2 regions of the Priestia sp. JNUCC 25 genome follow, and region 2 is predicted to be linked to the other one. Evidence: predicted binding sites of a transcription regulator. Region 2 holds the regulator's gene; the other holds the start of a gene.
The links. Region 2 encodes Rex, which represses fermentation and respiration genes when NADH is low (regulators of the CRP and FNR family bind a similar motif). Its sites were predicted from a motif close to TTGTGAAATATTTCACAA; they were not measured.
Positions count from the first base shown of each region.

Region 1: a site for Rex is predicted at 6,107-6,124, ahead of JNUCC25_RS25890 (AtpZ/AtpI family protein). Genes of this name have one in related genera too.

Region 1 is NZ_CM132211.1:4,926,349-4,935,447, reverse strand. It holds gene JNUCC25_RS25915 (TIGR01440 family protein) at 1-400, shown strand, start outside; gene JNUCC25_RS25910 (serine hydroxymethyltransferase) at 518-1,762, shown strand; gene upp (uracil phosphoribosyltransferase) at 1,976-2,605, shown strand; gene wecB (non-hydrolyzing UDP-N-acetylglucosamine 2-epimerase) at 2,628-3,779, shown strand; gene JNUCC25_RS25895 (S8 family serine peptidase) at 3,848-6,040, shown strand; gene JNUCC25_RS25890 (AtpZ/AtpI family protein) at 6,338-6,559, shown strand; gene JNUCC25_RS25885 (ATP synthase subunit I) at 6,566-6,937, shown strand; gene atpB (F0F1 ATP synthase subunit A) at 6,956-7,666, shown strand; gene atpE (F0F1 ATP synthase subunit C) at 7,757-7,969, shown strand; gene JNUCC25_RS25870 (F0F1 ATP synthase subunit B) at 8,072-8,590, shown strand; gene JNUCC25_RS25865 (F0F1 ATP synthase subunit delta) at 8,587-9,099, shown strand, end outside.
Region 2 is NZ_CM132211.1:219,854-228,952, reverse strand. It holds gene JNUCC25_RS01350 (DUF58 domain-containing protein) at 1-350, opposite strand, end outside; gene JNUCC25_RS01345 (AAA family ATPase) at 362-1,312, opposite strand; gene groL (chaperonin GroEL) at 1,471-3,102, opposite strand; gene groES (co-chaperone GroES) at 3,170-3,454, opposite strand; gene JNUCC25_RS01330 (CPBP family intramembrane glutamic endopeptidase) at 3,754-4,482, shown strand; gene JNUCC25_RS01325 (YdiK family protein) at 4,479-4,706, shown strand; gene tatC (twin-arginine translocase subunit TatC) at 4,733-5,488, opposite strand; gene tatA (twin-arginine translocase TatA/TatE family subunit) at 5,504-5,689, opposite strand; gene JNUCC25_RS01310 (redox-sensing transcriptional repressor Rex) at 5,743-6,381, opposite strand; gene JNUCC25_RS01305 (ABC-F family ATP-binding cassette domain-containing protein) at 6,840-8,774, shown strand; gene tsaD (tRNA (adenosine(37)-N6)-threonylcarbamoyltransferase complex transferase subunit TsaD) at 9,029-9,099, opposite strand, start outside.

The sequences.
Region 1 (9,099 bases), 360 kb from region 2:
AGTCGCAGAAATGATTTTTGATACACTAGCAGATTTTCGAAAAAAAACGGGTGTCCACTTAGCATTTCAATGCTGTGAACATCTCAATCGAGCACTGGTAGTAGAAAGAGAATTAGCTCGCAAAGAGCGTTTAGAAATCGTTAGTGTTGTTCCTATCCATAAAGCAGGCGGAGCGATGGCTACACAGGCCTATGGCCAGCTTAAAGATCCTGTTTTGGTAGAGTTTATTAAAGCTGATGCCGGTATTGATATTGGAGATACATTCATTGGTATGCATTTAAAGCATGTCGCAGTACCCGTTCGTTGTACGTTAAACGCAGTTGGACACGCTCATGTTACTGTAGCAAAGACGCGTCCAAAACTAATTGGTGGAATGAGAGCGTTTTACGAACTTTCGTAATTAAATATATTAAAATAATACACATTTTTTCTTTTTTATTCTAAATAAATCATGTTACAATGTAGTTGAATCAACAAATAACGAACATTGCGAATACGAAATGAGGAGAGGATTTTGATGGAGAAACAACTAATGCAACAAGATCCAGCAGTTTATAATGCGATCAAGGATGAATTACAAAGACAACGTACTAAGATTGAGCTAATTGCTTCAGAAAACTTTGTAACAACAGCGGTAATGGAAGCACAAGGTTCAGTTTTAACAAATAAATATGCTGAAGGCTATCCAGCTAAACGTTACTACGGCGGTTGTGAACACGTAGACGTGGTAGAAGACTTAGCTCGTGATCGTGCAAAAGAAATTTTCGGAGCAGAGCACGTGAATGTTCAACCTCACTCAGGTGCACAAGCAAACATGGCTGTATACTTCACTGTTTTAGAGGCTGGAGACACAGTACTTGGTATGAATTTATCGCACGGCGGTCACTTAACGCACGGAAGTCCTGTTAACTTTAGTGGTGTTCAGTACAATTTCATCGAATATGGCGTAGATCGTGAAACACATCGTATTAACTACGATGATGTATTAGAAAAAGCTCGTACACATAAGCCAAAATTAATTGTGGCTGGTGCAAGCGCATATCCACGCGCAATCGACTTCAAGCGTTTCCGTGAAATCGCTGATGAAGTAGGCGCTTATTTAATGGTAGACATGGCTCATATTGCTGGTCTAGTAGCTGCAGGACTTCATCAAAATCCTGTGCCACATGCTCATTTCGTTACAACTACAACACATAAAACACTACGCGGACCACGCGGCGGTATGATTTTATGTAAAGAAGAATTTGCGAAAAAGATTGATAAGTCAATCTTCCCTGGTATTCAAGGTGGTCCATTGATGCACGTTATCGCTGCAAAAGCAGTAGCATTTGGTGAAGCATTACAAGATGAATTTAAGCACTATGCTCAAAATATCATCGACAATGCTAATCGTTTAGCAGAAGGATTAAAGAAAGAAGGATTTGCTCTTGTATCTGAAGGAACAGACAATCACCTTGTGTTAATCGACGTAAGTTCAATGAATTTGACAGGTAAAGTAGCTGAAAAAGCACTTGATGATGTAGGTATTACAACAAACAAAAATACAATTCCTTACGATGAGCAAAGCCCATTTGTAACAAGCGGTATCCGTATTGGTACAGCTGCGGTTACAACTCGCGGATTTGGCTTAGAAGAGATGGATGAAATTGCTTCTATCATCGGATTAACGCTTAAAAATATTGAAGATGAAGAAAAGCTAGCTGAAGCTAAAACACGCGTTGAAGCTTTAACAAGCAAGTTTGAAATGTATAAATCACTTTAAGAGAGACAGGCCTTTGTGCCTGTTTTTTTATGGAGAAAGTGGTAGCAATTCAATCATTTTTTGAATAATGCTTGAACTCAAAAACTTTTTTCTGTAAAATGAATGCAATGTATAAATTTAATTAGCAAGAGATATGTTTTTACTAGTACGTACCATTCAATTCGTTGAATGGTATTTTAATGTGTACATCTTTATATATAAGGAGAGATATCAATGGGCAAAGTATACGTATTTGATCACCCGCTTATTCAACACAAATTAACTTACATACGCGATGTAAAAACGGGAACGAAAGAGTTTCGTGAATTAGTTGATGAAGTGGCAAGCTTAATGGCTTTTGAAGCGACACGTGATTTACCGCTAGAAGACGTTGAAATTGAAACACCGGTTTGCAAAACAAAGTCAAAAGTTATTGCAGGGAAAAAGCTTGGTATCGTTCCAATTCTTCGTGCTGGTATCGGCATGGTAGATGGATTTTTAAAACTAATGCCAGCTGCTAAAGTTGGACACGTTGGCTTATATCGTGATCCAGAAACATTACAGCCTGTTGAATATTATGTAAAGCTGCCTAATGATGTAGAAGAGCGTGACTTTATTGTAGTAGATCCTATGCTTGCAACAGGAGGGTCAGCTGTAGAAGCAATCAACTCTCTTAAAAAAAGAGGCGCCAAAAACATTAAATTTATGTGTTTAATTGCTGCTCCTGAAGGCGTGGAAATCGTAAAAGAAGCACACCCTGACGTAGATATTTACATTGCAGCATTAGATGAAAAGTTAAATGACCATGGATATATTGTTCCAGGTTTAGGTGATGCAGGGGATCGTTTATTCGGTACAAAATAATTTGTAGATTCGGGTGATGAACATGAAGCAGCCAATTAAAGTAATGACGATATTCGGGACAAGACCAGAAGCAATTAAAATGGCCCCTCTAGTGCTAGAGCTTAAAAAGCGGCCGGAGGAGTTCGAAGCGATTGTTACAGTAACGGCTCAGCACCGTGAAATGTTAGACCAAGTATTGAGCATTTTTGACATTCAGCCTGACTATGACCTTAACATTATGAAAGATCGCCAAACTCTTATGGACGTAACGACCAGAGGATTAGAAGGTTTGGACGACGTAATGAAAAAAGTAAAGCCGGACATCGTACTTGTACACGGCGATACAACTACGACGTTTATTGCCGGACTAGCAGCTTTTTATAATCAAATTCAGGTGGGACATGTTGAAGCAGGTTTGCGCACATGGAATAAATATTCTCCATATCCGGAAGAAATGAACCGTCAGCTTACAGGCGTTCTCGCTGATTTGCACTTTGCTCCGACAGATAAGTCTGCAGCTAATTTGCAAGCAGAGAATAAAAAAGAAGAGCGAATCTTTGTGACTGGAAACACAGCTATCGATGCGTTAAAAACGACAGTAAAAGAGACATATGAGCATGAAGTGTTAACGAAATTGGGAGATGATCGTCTTATTTTATTAACGGCTCATCGCCGCGAAAATTTAGGCGAACCAATGAAAAACATGTTCCGTGCTGTTAAACGTATTGTGGATGAACATGAAGATGTGCAAGTTGTGTATCCTGTTCATTTGAATCCGGTAGTTAGAGAAACAGCAAACGATATCTTAGGAAATGACCCACGCATTCACTTAATTGAACCGTTAGATGTAATTGACTTCCATAACTTCGCTGAGCGCGCTCATATTATTTTGACAGATTCGGGCGGTGTTCAAGAAGAAGCTCCTTCATTAGGCGTACCTGTATTGGTACTTCGTGATACAACAGAGCGACCGGAAGGAATTGAAGCAGGAACGCTCAAACTAGCAGGAACGGAAGAAGAAACGATTTATGCGCTAGCAAAAGAGCTGTTAATAGATGAAGACGTATATAAGCAAATGTCACAAGCATCGAATCCTTACGGAGACGGCTTAGCTTCTAAACGCATTTGTGATGCTATTAGCTACTATTTCAACCGTCGTGAAAACAGACCGGAAGCTTTTAATCCGCTTTCGTAAGATTTCTAAACACCTTTCACATGAAAAGTGTCTCTTTGAGACACGATAGTGTGAGAGGTGTTTTTTTTATGTGGATTAAATGGTTAATGATTAGCTTTATATTGGGAAGCGGGGGAGGGCAAATGTCGCTCAATCCCACATTTCCTTCTATAAAACAAGAAATGCATCATCAAGAAAAATCAATAATTGTCATGATTAAAAAAGAAAAATTCGCCAAATTTAAAAGTCAGTTACAAAAAAATTATCCTAATATAAAGATTAAGAGCGAATTTCATACGGTGTTTACAGGACTTTCGTTAAACGGCTCCATTTCGGATTTGGAAAACCTATCTCATAATCCTTCTATTATTAGTTCACATTCTATTAAAAACTACCAGGTTGCAGAAGAAAATAGCGTAACCTTCATTGGCTCAGAACAGGTAAGAGGCTTATTTGATACTTATAATCAGCGCTTAACAGGAAAAGGGATCAAAGTAGGCGTCATCGATACGGGTGTTGATTATTCTCATCCCGATTTAAAACAAACCTACAGAGGAGGGTATGATGTAATAGATAAAGATTATGAGCCGATGGAAACCACTCGGGAGCAAGGAGAGCCTACTCTGCATGGCACTCATGTAGCTGGTATTATTGCAGCAAATGGAAATATTAAAGGTGTAGCACCTGAAGCAGAGATCTACGCATACCGAGCTCTTGGACCTGGAGGAGCTGGAACGTCTGAAAGTGTTATTCTAGCTATCGAAAAAGCAATTCAAGATGATGTAGATATTATTAATTTATCATTGGGAAATGATGTGAATGGTCCTGATTTACCAACAAGCTTAGCATTAGATCGGGCTGTTGAAAAAGGAATTGTAACGGTCACATCTAGCGGCAATTCAGGTCCAGGTTTATGGACCGTGGGCTCTCCAGGTACAGCGGGAAAAGCTATTTCCGTTGGCGCTTCTGTTTCCCCGACAACAGTTCAATTTCTAACAATTGGATTTAACAAAGAAAAAATTATGATGGCGCCAGTAGAAGGGTCTCGTCCATGGACGTTTAATCAAACGCTGCGTGTAATAAATGAAGAATATTCCAAAGAGCAAAAGCATGCGTTGGGTAACGTCATTTTGCTAAAAGTAGAAGGAAATGCGGTTGAAAAAAAGATTAAACAAGCTGAACAGGCTGGAGCAAAAGCTGTTCTTTTATATAGCCCGACTGAAAAAAGCATAATCGGTAAACTACAAGAGTCAGTAAATATTCCAGTGATATGGGTAAGTAAAAAAAGCGGTGATACCATTAATCAACACATTCAGTCTCAACAGCCATACTTACGCACTGGCAAGCAAGTGGTACAAGACTTGCTCACATCTTTCAGTTCAAGAGGACCTGTAACGACTACTTGGGGAATCAAGCCGGACGTCGTCGCACCTGGTTACTTCATTAATAGTACAGTTCCTGGGGGATATGAACGCATGCATGGAACAAGTATGGCTGCGCCCCATGTAGCTGGAGCGTGCGCTCTTATTTTACAAGCTCACCCGAACTGGTCTCCTGAACAAGTCAAAGCTTCATTGATGAACACAAGTAAAGTAATGCAGCAGCTAAATGGCCAAACGTATCGCGTATATGAACAAGGAGCCGGGAGAATTCAAATAGCAAAAGCTGTCACAGCAGACTCTTTATTTTATCCATCTTCTTTATCTTTCGGTATTTTTACTCGCCCATCAAAGAAAGTCTTATCATTTAAAATTGATAACCAGTCTGATAAAGCAAAAACGTATCGCTTAAACGTTCCAAAAAGGGATGAAGGAGTGAACTGGGATGTTCCATTACCCGTCACGGTGCAGCCCCATCAGACAAAAGAAATAGCTGTCACTTTATCGGTGCAGCCCCGTTTTAAAAATAAAGGTATATATGACGGATATTTGGAAATAAATGATTCACGTGAAACATTTTCGCTTCCTTATATGTACATGGTTAGCATTCCAGATTATCCTCGTGTCATGGGATTGCAAGTAGCAGCGGAAAAAGAGAAAAATACGTATAGCTATGAACTGTTTTTGCCTGAAGGAGCAGATCAGTTAGGCGTGGCTCTTTTTGATAAGCAGTCTTTACAGTTTGTATCGTATTTAGATGTTGACGTTGATGTAGAAAGAGGCATGAGAAAACGAAAAATAACGATTGATGAATCGCTTGTACCGGGGTCGTACCAAATATTTGCATTTGTGAAAAAGCATAGACAAGAGCAGGTTGTACAAAGTACAATAACGATTGAATGAACCTCTTTAAATGTTTTCATTTGAAGAGGTTTTATGTGTGGCAGAAATGTGAACAATAAGAAGAGATTGTGAAGTTTTTAGCTTAAACACATTGACATTAAATATACGCTATTGTATGCTTACAGGGAATATAAATGATAAGGTTTTCAACCTGTGAAAACCGTTGATATTTCTGCGTATTTTATTAGCTGTTTTTACCTTTTTTAGCAATTTTTTTTGCCTTTCTATCATATATTGAGCTATAAAAACGATAGAGAATTCGGAAAAAAGAAAATTTTGCAAAAGGGGTATGAGCTTATGAAAGATCGCAACCGTCATCCTTTGCAAGCGATGGCATTAGTGTCAATCATTCTATCACAGTTAGCAGGTTCAGTCTTAATTGGCTTATTCTCTGGAAGATGGGCTGATCAATGGCTTGACACCGAACCACTATTTTTGATTTTAGGCCTTCTTTTAGGGCTAGCAGCAGGTGTTTTTATGATGCTGCGGACAGTCCACCATTTTTTTTCAGGAGATTAATAATTCATGCAGGATTTGCAGCACGTTTTTCCAAGACTTCGTTCATACATATTGTATTTGTTAGCATTATACGTTCTCGGCTGGGGATTTACAAGTTATAAGGCTGTTTTTGCAGGTTTAATTTTAGGAACCGCCCTGAGTTTGTATAATTTGTGGAACTTAGTAAGAAAGTTTGAGCAGTTTGGACAGGCGTTGGATGAGGGGAAAAAGCCCCGTTCAATTGGGACTGTTGTAAGATTTGCAACAGCTGCTCTCGCAGTTGTGATTACCATCTCTTATCCAAAAACCTTTCATATTATTAGTGTAGTTGTGGGATTAATGACGTATTACGTTGTCATTATCATAGATTTAGTTGTTCAAAATATGCGTAGAAGATAGAAAGAGAGGTGAACACAGTTGGGTCATGAATCACCAACTATAGAGTTTCTAGGCCTTACTTTTAGTCAAAGTAACTTGCTTATGGTTACCGTAGCTTCTGTTATTGTATTCTTAATTGCAGTTTTATGTACTCGTACTCTTGCTATGAAGCCAAGCGGTGCACAAAACTTTATTGAATGGGTCTTAGATTTTGTTAAAGGACTCGTTAATAGCAATATGGATTGGAAAACAGGTGGCCGCTTTTTGACGCTAGGTGTAACTTTACTTATGTACATTTTTGTGTCAAATATGTTGGGTCTTCCATTTGCCATCGTGATTGACCATAACTTATGGTGGAAATCGCCAACCGCTGATCCAGCAATTACGCTGACGTTAGCCGTTATGGTAGTTGTACTATCACATTATTATGGTATTAAAATGCGAGGTTTCTCTGCATACACGAAAGATTACTTCAAGCCAATGGCATTTTTATTCCCGCTTAAGATTATCGAGGAGTTTGCCAATACGTTAACGCTTGGCCTTCGTCTTTACGGTAATATTTATGCTGGGGAAATTTTGTTAAGCTTGCTAGCTGGTTTAGCAACAACAGGCTTCTTAGGTACAATTGGAGCTGCTATTCCAATGCTTTTATGGCAAGGATTCAGTATTTTTGTAGGCGCAATTCAGGCCTTCATTTTCACAATGTTAACGATGGTTTATTTATCTCACAAAGTGAGTAGCGACCATTAATTTATAAAGCTTTGTTCAAGTAATACCCAATTTGGACAAAACAAAAATTAGTTAAACAAAATCATATATATTAAGGGAGGACTTTATAAAATGGGTTTAATAGCATCTGCAATTGCGATTGGTTTAGCGGCACTAGGTGCTGGTATTGGTAACGGTCTTATCGTTTCTAAGACGATTGAAGGCACAGCTCGCCAACCAGAAGCACGTGGTACATTAACTTCAATGATGTTCGTTGGGGTTGCCTTAGTTGAGGCGCTTCCAATTATCGCCGTAGTTATTGCATTCATGGTACAAGGTAAATAATAATGTGTTACATGTGGCGAAGATCATTCAAAAGAACCTTCGCCATTACTTTATGTCTTTAATAAGTAAATTATATATGTGGAGTCTCTGAAGGGAGTGAACATGGCCGTGTCGAACATGTTTGTGTTAGGAGCAGCAGGCATTAATGGTGGAGATATTCTTTTCCAATTAGTGATGTTCCTTATCCTACTTGCGTTACTTCAAAAATTCGCGTTTGGTCCTGTAATGGGAATCATGAAAAAACGTGAAGAGCATATTGCCGGTGAGATTGATGAAGCAGAAAAGCAAAATGAGGAAGCGAAGAAGCTTGTTGAAGAGCAGCGTGAAATCTTAAAGCAATCTCGTCAAGAAGTGCAAGTAATGATGGAAAACGCTAGAAAGTCTGCAGAAGATAAAAAAGAAGAAATCATTGCGGCAGCACGCGAAGAGTCTGAGCGTCTAAAAGCTGCAGCAAAACAAGAAATCGAACAGCAAAAAGATCAAGCAGTTGCTGCGTTACGTGAGCAAGTTGCTTCATTATCTGTTTTAATTGCGTCGAAAGTTATTGAAAAAGAACTTTCTGAACAAGATCAAGAGAAGTTAATTCATGAATATATCCAAGAAGTAGGGGATGTACGATGAGTCAACCAGCTGTAGCCAAACGCTATGCACTAGCTCTTTTTCAATTAGCAACAGAAAAACAGATGATCGATGAAATGCAAGACCAGCTACAAATAGTTGAAGAGGTGTTTGCTAAAACACCTGAATTAATGGATGTATTAACTCATCCAAAAATTACAATTGAGCGAAAAAAACAGTTTGTAAGTGAGGCATTTGCTGAACTTTCACCAACTGTTCAACATACGGTTCTTCTATTATTAGAGCGTCACCGCATTCAAATTGTTAGCGAAATGGTAAAAGAGTATCGTTTCCTAGCGAACGAAGTACGTGGCGTGGCAGATGCAACTGTTTATTCTGTCAAACCTTTAAGTGCAGATGAGAAAAGAGCAATCTCGCAATCATTTGCTTCTAAAGTTGGAAAACATACGTTAAATATTTCAAATATAGTAGATAAAAGCCTAATCGGCGGCGTGAAGCTTCGCATTGGTAATCGTATCTATGATGGCAGCATTAGCAGCAAATTAGAAACG
Region 2 (9,099 bases):
TGAAAAAGCGGATAAATTGTTCTTTCTTCTTGATCTAAAAAGTTACTCTCCTCTTTCACTGCTGCCATATAAACAGGAAAAGCCGAGGAGCGTGTAATGTGAATGTCATACGAAAGATAATCTCCAGCGAATCGAGGCTGTAGCTTCACATCACGAGTAACATTCCATTTCTTTAACGGATAAAGCAAAACGGCTACCGCATATAACCCAAAAGGTAAGAAGCTATAAAATAAAAACCAGCTGACAAATCCCCCTTGAAACATGGCGTAAGAAAACGTAGCAGCAAAGATGCAAAATAAAACGAACCAGTCTCTACATTTATTCCATATCACTTTTATATACTGTTTCATAAAGTACCCTCTTACCTTTTAACAGGTACTTTCGTATCAGCCATAATTTGCTTCATCACATCACTCGCTGTTAAGCCGCTGTACTGGGTATCAGGTCTTAGCGTTAATCGATGTGCACACACATACGAAGCAAGCTCTTGAACATCATCAGGAAGACAGTAATCTCTTCCCTTCACTAAAGCATATGCTTGAACGGCCTTCATAAATGAAACCGTTCCACGAGGACTAATACCTAACGAAACATGTGGATGAGAGCGCGTTTTACGAATGATTTCAATGATATAGTGCTTGATCGCATCGTCTACATAAATACTGCTTACAGCTTTTTGAGCCTGTACTAATTCTGGAATGCTCATGACGGGTTTGACATCTTCAAGGTTGATCTGGGTGGATACGCCATTTAAAATTTGAAGCTCCTCTTCTTGCGTAGGATACCCCATGCTTAATTTGAATAAAAAACGATCCAGCTGTGCTTCCGGCAAATGATAGGTCCCATCAAAATCAACAGGATTTTGAGTAGCCATCACAAAAAAAGGTGCTGGAATTTCCCGGGTGATACCATCGGTTGTTACATGATGCTCAGCCATTGCTTCTAAAAGCGCCGATTGGGTTTTAGGAGAAGTCCTGTTAATCTCATCAGCGAGTACAATGTGGCTCATGATAGGACCTGGACGAAAATGAAATTCCATGTCTTTCGGACTGTAGATAGAAACACCTGTTACATCGGACGGCAGCAAATCAGGCGTGAATTGAATTCGTTTAAACTCGGCATCAATCGATTTGGCCAGTGCCTTCACGAGCATCGTTTTCCCCACACCCGGCACATCTTCAAGCAAAATATGCCCCTTTGCAAGCAAAGCAACTAAACTCAACGTAGATACATGACGCTTTCCAATTACAATTTGATCGATGTTTTCTAATACTTGATTTAATTTACTATTAATATGATCGAGCTGAATCAACGAAGCTCCCCCTTAAAACTCAGTTAAGCCTTGAGTTTAGTATGTTTTTCAATAAACATAGTACTATCTTAACAAATTTTAAAAAAATCTGAAAATATTAATGCACGCAAAAAAGCGACCAAGTGAGTACTTGATCGCTTTTTCAGAGAGGGCAGTGATTACATCATGCCGCCCATTCCACCCATGCCGCCCATGTCAGGCATTGCAGGAGCTGCGTTTTCTTCTGGCTTGTCAGCAACAACTGCTTCAGTTGTTAAGAACATAGCCGCTACAGAAGAAGCATTTTGAAGAGCTGAACGCGTTACTTTTGTTGGGTCAACGATACCAGTGTCTAGCATATTTACCCACTCGCCAGTTGCAGCGTTAAATCCAGTTCCAACTGCTTCGCCTTTTAGACGCTCAACGATTACGGATCCTTCTAAACCAGCGTTGTGAGCGATTTGACGTACAGGCTCTTCAATCGCACGTAATACGATGTTGATACCTGTAGCAGTGTCACCGTCAGCTTCGATGCTTGCTACTTTATTATAGATATTTACTAATGCAGTACCACCACCAGCTACGATACCTTCTTCAACCGCAGCGCGCGTAGAGTTTAATGCATCTTCAATACGTAATTTACGTTCTTTTAACTCAGTTTCAGTTGCCGCACCAACTTTAATTACAGCTACGCCACCAGCAAGTTTTGCTAAGCGCTCTTGTAATTTTTCGCGGTCAAACTCTGAAGTTGTTTCTTCAAGCTGAGCTTTGATTTGGTTTACGCGTGCTAGGATATCTTCTGCGTTTCCTGCACCGTTTACAACTGTTGTATTTTCTTTTGTTACAACAATTTTAGAAGCGCGACCTAATTGGTCGATGCTTGCTGTTTTCAGGTCAAGACCAAGCTCTTCAGTGATTACTTCTCCGCCTGTTAAGATCGCAACGTCTTGTAGCATTGCTTTACGACGATCACCGAAACCAGGAGCTTTAACAGCTACAGCTGTAAATGTACCGCGAAGTTTGTTCACAACTAATGTTGCTAAAGCTTCGCCTTCTACGTCTTCAGCGATGATTAATAGAGGCTTGCCTTGTTGAACAACTTGCTCTAATACCGGTAAGATTTCTTGAATGTTACCGATTTTTTTGTCTGTAATTAAGATGTACGGGTCATCTAATACAGCTTCCATTTTATCTGAATCAGTTACCATGTAAGGAGATGCATATCCACGGTCAAACTGCATACCTTCTACCACTTCTAATTCAGTTGTGAAACCTTTTGACTCTTCAAGTGTGATAACGCCGTCGTTACCAACGCGCTCCATTGCTTCAGCGATTAGTTGACCTACTTCTTCGTCAGCCGCTGAGATAGCCGCTACTTGAGCAATTGAATCTTTACCTTGAATTGGTTTAGAGATTGCTTTTAGTTCTTCAACCGCTACAGCTACAGCTTTTTCCATACCTTTACGGATACCCATTGGGTTAGCACCAGCCGTTACGTTTTTAAGGCCTTCTCTGATCATTGCTTGCGCTAAAACTGTTGCAGTAGTTGTACCGTCACCAGCAACGTCGTTTGTTTTGCTAGCAACTTCAGCTACTAATTTAGCACCCATATTTTCAAATGCGTCTTCTAATTCGATTTCTTTTGCAATTGTTACACCGTCATTTGTAATAAGCGGTGAACCGAATTTCTTTTCTAATACAACGTTACGACCTTTTGGTCCAAGCGTTACTTTTACCGCATTTGCTAATGTATCTACACCACGTAGCATTGCGCGACGTGCTTCTTCGCTAAATTTAATGTCTTTTGCCATGTTCTTTGACCTCCTCAAGATATTCTTAATAATCTATTTTTTACGTATGATAAGTTTGTGGTTAAAATTAGCCGATTACAGCTAAAATATCGCTTTCGCGTAAAATTAAGTATTCAGTACCTTCATATTTCACTTCAGTACCTGCATATTTTGAGAAGATGATACGATCGCCTGCAGCTACTTCTAAAGCTACACGCTCACCGCTTTCTAATACTCGGCCTGTACCAACAGCCACAATTTTACCCTCTTGTGGTTTTTCTTTTGCACTGTCCGGTAACACGATACCGCTTGCTGTTTTTTCCTCAGATTTTACAAGTTCAATCACTACGCGATCACCTAATGGCTTTAACAAGTGAAACAACCTCCTCAAATAATATGTTTGCATTTTTATTAGCACTCAACCTCAACGAGTGCTAACACAATTATTATATTAAAACAAAGTGGGTTTTTTTTGCAAGTATTAAACAAAAAAAATTTAAAATTTACGACAACTACATATAATAGTCTTAGATTTCGACGATTTTGAGAAATAAAGCATTCTTTTCTCTGTTCAATAATATGTATGTTACAATACGAGCAAGAAGAAATTACTAACTTCACAGTACTTCTTCGACATATATACATAAAAACCTTTTAAAGGAGTATAGAAGATTGGAAAAACGTTATTGGTATGTTATCCTCACCTACATCCTTATGCAGTTTTCAGGAGTTGTTGGTATACCGCTGTTAAAATTAACAGGAATGTTTGATCAATATCCAGTTCGAACAGCGAATGTCATGCTTTTGACTTATTGGACCATCATTAGCTTTATCATTGGTTTACTTATTGTCTTACTGCTGCTGCGCCGTGACATGTCCATGCGTATAGAACATGCGGGAACAACGGTAACTGTTGTCTGGTCAGTCCTTGGGGTGTTCTTGGCTATGGCTGGTCAAGCTGTAGCAGGTATGATTGAGCACGCTCTTGGCATTACCCAAGTATCTGAAAACACACAAAATATTGTTAATCTTGTTAAAGCAACGCCGTTCCTCATTGTCGTTACGTCTGTTATTGGACCAATTCTAGAAGAGATTATTTTTCGAAAGATTATTTTCGGCTCTCTTCACAAACGATATAATTTTTTTATCTCTGCATTTATTAGTTCCCTTATTTTCGCTGCCGTACACTGGGATTTTAAACATTTGCTCGTGTATACAGCCATGGGATTTGTATTTGCATTCCTTTATGCAAGAACAAAACTAATTATTGTACCCATTATTGCTCACGTGTTGATGAATACAATCGTTATTTTATCTCAAACTATTTTTGCAGATAAAATTATAGAAATGCAAAAGCAAGCAGAACAAATGCAGTTTATTTTTGGAGGCATGTTTTTATGAAGAATATCCCTTTAACACGAGGGTTTATTTATATTATTATGGGGATTTTATTCACCTACCTGGCCATTCAAAATGCTCAGGAAACCGTGTGGAACTTCCCTACGATCTTATTTGCACTCGTAGCCGCATTCGATTTCAGATTTGCGGTTCGCATTTTTATCTTGCACTATAAAATTAAAAAGTTGCAGCAGCAATATAAAAATCAAGATGATTCATCTAAATAAAAAAAACCACTGTTTCAGTGGTTTTTTTACATACTAACATCTTCTCTTTCTTGCTCTGCCCTTGCCTTTAACACTTTGCGATACGAAATGCGGGAAATAATGATGCTGATTTCATACAAAATTAAGAGCGGCACTGTCACCATCATGTGCGAGAGCAATTCCGGTGGTGTAATAAGTGCGGCAATAACTAGCAGTACGAAATAGGCATACTTTCGAATTTGAGATAAAAACATAGGCGTTATAATTCCTAATCGCGTCAAAAACATGACGACGACAGGAAGCTGAAACAACAGGCCAAAAGGCAGTGTGAGCTGCATTAAAAAAGAAAAGTATTCATTAATGCCAATCACTTGGTTTACATTCAGCTCATCAGAAACGCGCGTCATAAAATCGACGACAAATGGAAACAACACAAAATAAGAAAAAGAGACACCGCCGATAAAGAGAAAAATGGAAACAGGAATATATCCAAGCGTTACCTTACGCTCTTTTTCATATAAACCAGGACTAATAAATGCCCAAAGTTGATACAGTGCAACAGGAGCTGCAAGTACACAGCCGATAATAACAGCAAACTGCATATAAATCTTAACTGGATCTGTTAGCCTAAATGCATTCATCGTTAAATTTTTTGCCTCATCAGCATGCTGTAAATAGACAATAACCTTATCCGCTATAAAAAAGCCGCCAATTGTGGCAATGACAAAGAAAAATAAAACAATTAAAATGCGTTTTCGCAGCTCTCCTATATGATCATATATTGACATTTCTTGTTCAGTCATACTATGATCACCCTTTTACTCTTTGTCATCTACTTGACGCTGTTTATCTTTTTCACGATCTTCTGATGCACCGCTAGCGGCATGCTTAAACTCTCTAAGCGTTTGCCCGACTGACCTTCCTAGCTCCGGTAACCGTTTCGGTCCAAAAATAAGCAGTGCTACAATCGCAATAATAATCCAACTGCCTGCTCCAATCCCCATATTCCCACTCTCCTTATTAATTTAGACTTAAGGAAATCGTAACACAGTCCACCTTATTCAACAGGATAATTTTTCAAAAAATAGACAAGCGACTGTAATTCTACAGCAAGATCAATATGATGTAGTCGAATCTCATCCGGTACGTTTAAGCGTGCAGGAGTGAAGTTTAGAATCCCTTTAATTCCGCAGTTCACTAAACGATCGGTAATTTGCTGAGCAACAGTGGCAGGAACGGTTAAAATCGCCACTGAGATATCATCACTCATATAATCTTCCAATTGGTCAAGGTGATAAACCGGCACGTCACCTACTTTTGTACCGACTTTATCTTCTATCACATCAAAAGCGCACTCAATTTTGGTGTTATTATTTTTAATAAAATTATAATTTAAAAAGGCCGTTCCCAGATTCCCCACGCCAATCAGTGCTACTTTCGTTACTTCATCTTGGTCTAACGTTTTACGGAAAAATGTAAGTAAATAATTCACATTGTAGCCGTATCCCTTTTTCCCTAATGCTCCAAAATAAGAAAAGTCCCGACGAATAGTAGCAGAATCAACTTTCACTGCCTCACTTAACTCTGCTGACGAAACACGCTGTTTACCAGAAGCATGCAAGTTTTTTAAAAAACGATAATAAAGCGGCAATCGTTTAGCCGTTGCTTGTGGTATTTTTAATTGTTCAGTGTTCACGTTGTACCCCCTCAGTTCATGTATGTCATTACTAACATTTTCAAGTCATATTGCATTACCTTTCACAAAGCATCAACCGCTTTGAGGTAGCGCTTCCAATTCTCTCTCTTTTCTCTTGTTTTATATATACTCCGCTTCACACCCCGACGGCTTTTGTCTATCCAGCACTATTTAAAGTCGTTAGCTAGAACGAAGCAATTAGCCCTTCAAAGGATTCGTTTGTTAGTCATGACGGATTTTCTACATCCATCATATATAAGTTCAGAGATGCACTTATCTCTTATTTTAACATAGTATCCTGTATAAAATGTGCACGTAAAATCATTTTATTTCATGAATCAAAACATTCGCTTCACCATTTTTCCTTGTCCCTGTACAAATTACAAACGCTTGTAGGAAGAACTTGTAGTTGAGAATATGTTAAAATACACTATGGATATACTACTAGAGGTGAAAAAATGATTATTCTACAATTGAACGGTATTACAAAATACTATGGGGCAGAACCCATTTTATCGAATATAAAGTTAGAAGTACAATCAAAAGACCGCATTGCCCTAGTGGGACGAAACGGTGCTGGTAAATCAACTTTATTAAAAATTATTGCTGAGCAGCTTTCTTATGACAGCGGAGAAATTATTAAACCTAAAGGTGTTTCCATTGATTATATGGGACAAGATACAGTTCTTGAGTCAACACTCTCCATATGGGAAGAAATGATGACTGTCTTTGCTCCGTTAAAGAAGATGGAAAAAGAATTACGTACGCTTGAAACGAAGATGGGCGATCCAGACATTTTTAATGATTCAGTTCAATACGAAAAACTAACCAAAGAGTACGATCAGCTTCAAGTAACGTTCAAAGATTTAGGCGGCTATCAATATGAAGCGGATACACGATCTATTCTTCACGGTTTCCGTTTTTCAAACTTTGACTATAGCACCCCTATTTCCTCCTTGAGCGGTGGACAAAAAACACGCTTGGCGCTTGCAAAACTGCTTTTAACAAAGCCGGACTTACTTATTCTCGATGAGCCTACCAACCACTTAGATATTGAAACTTTAGCATGGCTGGAACAGTTTCTGCAAGGGTATGAAGGAGCTATTTTAATTGTTTCACACGATCGTTACTTCCTTGATAAAGTCGTAAATCAAGTGTATGAAGTCACACAAAAAACAACGGTGAAGTACACGGGCAACTACTCTAAATACCTTGTACAAAAAGCAGAGCGATATGAAAAAGAGTTGCGTCAGTACGAAAAGCAGCAAGATGAAGTCGCAAAACTGAATGATTTTATTCAGCGAAACATCGCCCGCGCATCGACTACAAAACGTGCGCAAAGCAGACGTAAACAGCTCGATCGAATGGAGTTAATAAATCGACCTAACGAAGGCGAAAAATCAGCTAGTTTTTCGTTTGAAATTGAGCGTCAAAGCGGAAATGAAGTCTTAAATCTCGAAAACGTGTCTATTGGATATGATGAACACAAATATATTGTTCAGCAGGCAAACCTTCGGATTAAAAAAGGTGAAAGCCTTGCGTTGGTTGGCCCTAATGGAGTTGGGAAATCTACGTTATTAAAAGGTATTGTGGATAAACTAAGCTTCAAGACTGGAACCATTTCTTTTGGCTCAAACGTAATGGTTGGTTATTACGACCAAGAGCAAGCTAATTTAACGTCTAATAAGACCGTTTTAAATGAGCTTTGGGATGACTACCCATCCAAACCTGAAAAAGAAATTCGTACAGCGCTTGGAAATTTTCTGTTTTCAGGTGATGATGTACTGAAAATCGTTTCCACGCTTAGCGGTGGTGAAAAAGCACGTTTGGCTCTTGCGAAGCTTATGCTTCAAAAAGCTAATTTCTTAATTTTAGATGAACCTACTAACCATCTTGATTTAGATAGCAAACAAGTACTCGAGAATGCGTTAATCGATTACCCAGGAACTCTGTTATTTGTTTCACATGACCGTTATTTTATTAACCGTATTGCAAACAAAATAGCAGAGCTATCTCCTGAAGGAGTAGAAGAATTTCTTGGAGATTATGACTATTATGTAGAAAAGAAAGCAGAAATAGAGGAAATCAAAGAATTAGAAAATATAAAAGCAAACGAAGAACGTACTGTAAAAGTAGATAAACAGTCCTATAAACAAGATAAAGAACAAAAGAAATTGATGAGGCAGCGAACGCGCCGCATTGAAGAAATTGAAACTGAAGTAAACAAATTAGAAGCCGCACAAGCGGAGAATGAAGAACTTCTTTGTGATCCCGAAATTTATCAAAACCACGAAGAAGTATCAAGATTAAACGGTGAAAATGAAAAAATTTCTTCACAGTTATCCACATTAATGGAAGAGTGGGAAGAATTACAGCTTCTTCTAGAAGAATAGCCTATATTTTTTCGTATTTATTCATCCTATTTACTTGTTCATGCGCTTTAGAACAAGCTTTATCCACTCTGTGAATAAATAGTGGATATCTGTCTGATTTTTATAATTAAAACTTGTTGATAACAGGTCCGTGTACTGAGTGCACGGACTTTTCCACATAATTATCCACAGTTAATTCTAAATTTATTGAATATTGTTGATAAATCATTTTTATCCACAAAAAAGACGAATGAGAAATGAATCTCATTCGTCTCTTACTCTTCCAAGTCCAAACCGGGGTTTGCGTTTAATGACATATCTGAACGTTTTCCTTGAGCAAATCGTA